Regions from separate parts of the Paludibacterium paludis genome, predicted to be linked through region 1. Evidence: predicted binding sites of a transcription regulator. Region 1 holds the regulator's gene; the other holds the start of a gene.
The links. The regulator FNR, encoded in region 1, switches genes on or off when oxygen is low (the NO sensors DNR and NnrR bind a similar motif). The targets are predictions, from matches to a motif close to TTGATNNNNATCAA.

Region 2: the regulator FNR is predicted to act here: its motif matches at 1,283-1,296, upstream of JNO50_RS10095 (formate/nitrite transporter family protein).

Annotation. Positions count from the first base shown of each region.
Region 1 covers NZ_CP069161.1:890,830-893,029, forward strand. Annotated here, with positions in the region: gene JNO50_RS03945 (RNA methyltransferase) at 1-102, shown strand, start outside; gene JNO50_RS03950 (DUF1853 family protein) at 59-991, shown strand; gene fnr (fumarate/nitrate reduction transcriptional regulator Fnr) at 995-1,741, opposite strand; gene hemN (oxygen-independent coproporphyrinogen III oxidase) at 1,851-2,200, shown strand, end outside.
Region 2 covers NZ_CP069161.1:2,238,561-2,240,760, forward strand. Annotated here, with positions in the region: gene pflB (formate C-acetyltransferase) at 1-87, opposite strand, end outside; gene JNO50_RS10095 (formate/nitrite transporter family protein) at 389-1,168, opposite strand; gene JNO50_RS10100 (serine/threonine transporter) at 2,154-2,200, shown strand, end outside.

The DNA.
Region 1 (2,200 bases):
GCCGCGCTGCAGCGCGAGGAGATCGACATCCTGCGCGGTTTTCTCAAACAGGTGCAGCGTGCCCACGACGGACAGCTTCGCGACACCGATCGCGGCGAGTGAACCCGAGTGGCTGGCCGGATTGAGGCATCCGGCCGTGCGCGACCTGGCCTGTCTGCTGTTCTCCGAGCCGCCGTGGCATATGGCGGACGCCATCGATCCCGTCCGCTTGCAGGGGCCCGACGCGGTGAGCCGGCTACGAAGCCTCGACCGCGCTCCAGGCTGTCTTGAGCGCTGGTTGTCGGCCTCGCCTTCCAACCGGCTTGGTCGTTATGCCGAGCATCTTCTGGCGTTCTGGTTCGATACCTCGTCGCATTCCCGTCTTGCCGCCCGCAACGTACAGGTGCGGCGCGGTAACGGAATGACGATCGGCGAGTTCGATTTTCTGCTCTGGCTCGATGGCGAGCCATGGCATCTGGAGCTTGCCTGCAAATTCTATCTGAAGCTTGGTGAGTCACCACTGGAATGCGTCGGCGCGAGTCTTGGCGATGGCATGCAGCTCAAGACCCTGGCGATGAAGCGTCAATTGGCGTTGCCGACTCTGCCGGAGGGCGCGCGCGCCTTGCCTGACGGGTTTGCCGGATGCCGCAGCGCGGCGCGCCTGGTGGGGGGGCTGTTCGCCGGGGCCGGCGGTGGGGATCCTGAGGGAACGCTGGGCGGCTGGTGGCGGCAAGGCGCCGAGTCCTTGCCTTGCCGGGGCGCCGCGGCGCGCTGGGTGATTCTTGACCGGAGCCGCTGGCTGTCGCCCTGGCGGGGCGGGCAAGCCGCAAGTCTTGATGCGGGAGAGCTGGCCGCGCGGCTGCAGGGGGCCGATCGTGTGGCGATGGTCGCCGAAATCATGGAAGACAATGGAACGTGGAGAGAGGTCTCCAGGGGATTCGTGGTGCCGGAAGGCTGGCCGGATGCGAAACGGCTGGCCGAGCTGTACGGGCGGAGCGGACCCCGCCCGTGACGCTTACTGACCGTTGGCGTGTACGCAGCCCGAGATCAGCTCCTTGAGCTGCTCCGGCAGCACCAGCTGGATGTGCTTGTGGTCGACGGTGATCCAGCCTTGCTGCTGGAATTTCGACAGGGTGCGGCTGACCGTTTCGAGCTTGAGGCCAAGGAAGCTGCCGATTTCCTCGCGGCTCATGCGCAGCACGAAGTCGTTGGCGGCGAAGCCGCGGCTGGACAGGCGCTGGGAAAGGTTGAGCAGGAAGGCGGCCAGCCGTTCTTCCGCCTTCATGTTGCCAAGAAGCAGCATGACGTTCTGGTCGCGAACGATCTCGCGGCTCATCAACCGGAAGAAATGGTGCTGCAGGCTGGGGATGTCGCGGCCGAGACTCTCCATGCGGGAGAAGGGCAGCTCGCAGACTTCGCTGTCCTCCAGGGCGATCGCGTCGCAGCCGTGAACGCTGGAGGATATGCCGTCAAGACCCATCAGTTCGCCGGACATCAGGAAGCCGGTCACCTGTTCGCGACCATCCTGGCTCGATACACAGGTCTTGAAGAAACCGGTGCGGATGGCGTACAGGGACTTGAAGTTCTCGCCGCTGCGGAACAGGAACTCCCCGCGCTTGAGGCGGCGACTCTGGCGGATGACGGCGTCGAGCTGGGCGAGCTCTTCGCGGTTAAGTCCGACGGGCAGACACAATTCTCGCAGACTGCAGTTGGAGCAGCTTACCTTGAGAGTATGGAGCGGGATCAACGTTTGGTCGTTCATGCTGTATTTCAGCAACCTTGTAAATAAGCTTGACGCTTGTCAAAGCGGATTTTATCCGTTTTCTACAAATTTACCAGTCCACCACAGGTTTTTCCAGTTCAGGACCGCCATGACACCCACCCACCCGTTTTTTCCGGACAGCTGCGAATTCGATCGCGAGCTTATTGAGCGTCTGGATTGCTCCGGACCGCGCTACACCTCGTATCCCACGGCTGACCGCTTCACCGCCGCGTTTGGCCCCGACGATTATCTGCGCTGGTTGGGCCAGCATCAACTGGGTCAAAGCAATCGGGCAATATCATTATATGCTCATTTACCTTTTTGCAACACTGTCTGCTACTACTGCGGTTGCAACAAGATCATCACCAAAGACAAGTCAAAGGCGGATACCTACCTCGATTATCTGGAAAAAGAGGTGGATGCGGTTGTCGCCGCGCTGGGCAAACGGGAGAAAGTCAT
Region 2 (2,200 bases), 1.3 Mb from region 1:
ACGGACGTCCACATCGCTTTGCCATTGGCCTGCGGCGAACCCGCGCCAGGGGTTGGCTTGCGTTGCATCGTGTGTCAGGGCATCCATATACGACTCCTTCTTGGCGAATGGGTGAAGGCGGCATCCCGCCAAATCATCATGTTCTAATGTTTCACATTCTACGTTCGTGTTTGAAAATGAATTTGACCAAGATCAACTGCGATTCATGACGGAAAAAGCGGTGCGCACCTAGCGCGACGCACAGGAAAATTGGAATTTTTCTTTTTTTTCATAAAGTTGACAGAAAAAACGGAAAACGCAATGGAAAATGGAAATATTCGAAAACGAACATGACAGAAGCGTCGCACGCAAAAACGATCACTGCGCGCGACGCGGGGCAAGGCGAAATTTATTCAGAAAGGGTATGACGCTCAAGAAGGTAGACAACCAGGCCGACGCCCAGGGCGCCGCCGGCGATATTGCCGAGCGTGGCGGGAATCAGGTTATGCAAAACCCCAGCCGCATCAAGCCCCGGCATGGCGTGCAGAAACGCCAGCGCAAAGAAAGCCATATTGGCGATACTGTGCTCGAAACCCGAGAAAAAGAACACGAACACAAGAAAAAGCACCATCAGCAACCGGGCCACGTCGCCCGTCATTCGCAACGGCACCCAAACCGCCAGACAGATAATCCAGTTACAGAGCACTCCTTTCCAGAAAATCTCGCCGGCGGTGGCGTGAATCTTGTGCGCCACCACATTGAACAGCAGATGATCCTGCGGCAGCACACCCATGCCGCCGGCTCCGGCGTAGACGTGAACAAAAAGGAGAATTCCCAGAAGATTGCCGGAATACACCATCACCCAGCTGCGAGCCAGGCTGCACGCCCGGCAACGGCCGCTGAGCGCCCCCACGGCAAAGTACATGACATTGCTGGTGAACAGCTCCAGCTTGCAAAAGATGATGCTCGCCAGGGCCACCCCGAAAAAACCGGCCGTCGGAATGTAGTATCCGGCGGCGCCTCCGGCGAGAAACACCTGCCCCAACTTGAGACTGACGGTCAACACGACCGCGATCAACGCCCCGGCCAGTCCTGCGCTCAATAAATAACGGCCGGGCGACTGATGCAGAACAACCTGCTTGGACGCGGCCTCGGCCACCACATAGGATAAAGAAGAGGTTGTGCTCATACCGTTTGACTTCGCATGCAAAGGCGGACCCGGGACCGTGCGGGCCCGGCTGCTCACCGGTTCGTTTGTGGGTTTTTGCGAAAAAATTGTATGTTCGATTTACGACATTGATGTTTGATTCCGATCAACACAACCACACAAGCAACGTCAAAAAACTCCATGGCATAGCCGCGTCACCGCCGTGAGATACCCGTCCCGCCTTGTTTAACCGCTTGCCGGCGCGGCCAATCGGCCACGAAACGAAAAATACCCAAAAGGCGAAAACCCTTCGCAACAAGGCATTATGTTTTTCGATAAAACTGGCACAAGAAAATATTGTTGCATAGCAACATTTTATGTTGCTTCGGCGTAAAAAATCCGAAAGAAACGGCTGTTTTAAAAATGCTGCATGACAGCATAAACACTTGAGAAAGGCATGCGCGCCACGAAGAAGGACAACCGGCAAGCCATTGTCCGGCAAGCCATTGTCCGGCAAGGATTTTCATCAACCATCGACACCAGGCGAAACGCACGAGAAAGACGCTTAAAGACCGACAGCGTCGCCAAACCCTCCACCACCCCTCCCGACCGCCCGACGTTTCCCCATTGATACAAACGAAAATAGTTTTGACGCTAATTGAAAGCAATAAAACCATCTATCAAACCGTTGAAAACCAGTATTTTCCTATATTTTCAGCGCGAATTTTCGTGTTTAATCATTCAGTGCTGTCGCAAAACGAAAAGAAAACGACTGTTTTTTCGCGACACATTTTCGTTTCGGCCCATCCGTCACTTGATTAGAATCAACTAATGTTCTGAATTGACTCACCCTGCCGGTTCAATCGCCAGTACGATGAACATCGACAAGACCGGAAGTCCATCCCGTGGTTCTGTCCGGTCGCGACATTAACGACCGCTTTCCGGTTGCATGCGGAAACCGAATCTTTACCTTCCGCCGGCAACCATGACGTCTTAGCTAACGTTTTTTTATTAGTGAGGCCATATCATGTCTCAAGCCGCATCTACCTCCATGCCGAAATCCGGCTCCGCTTC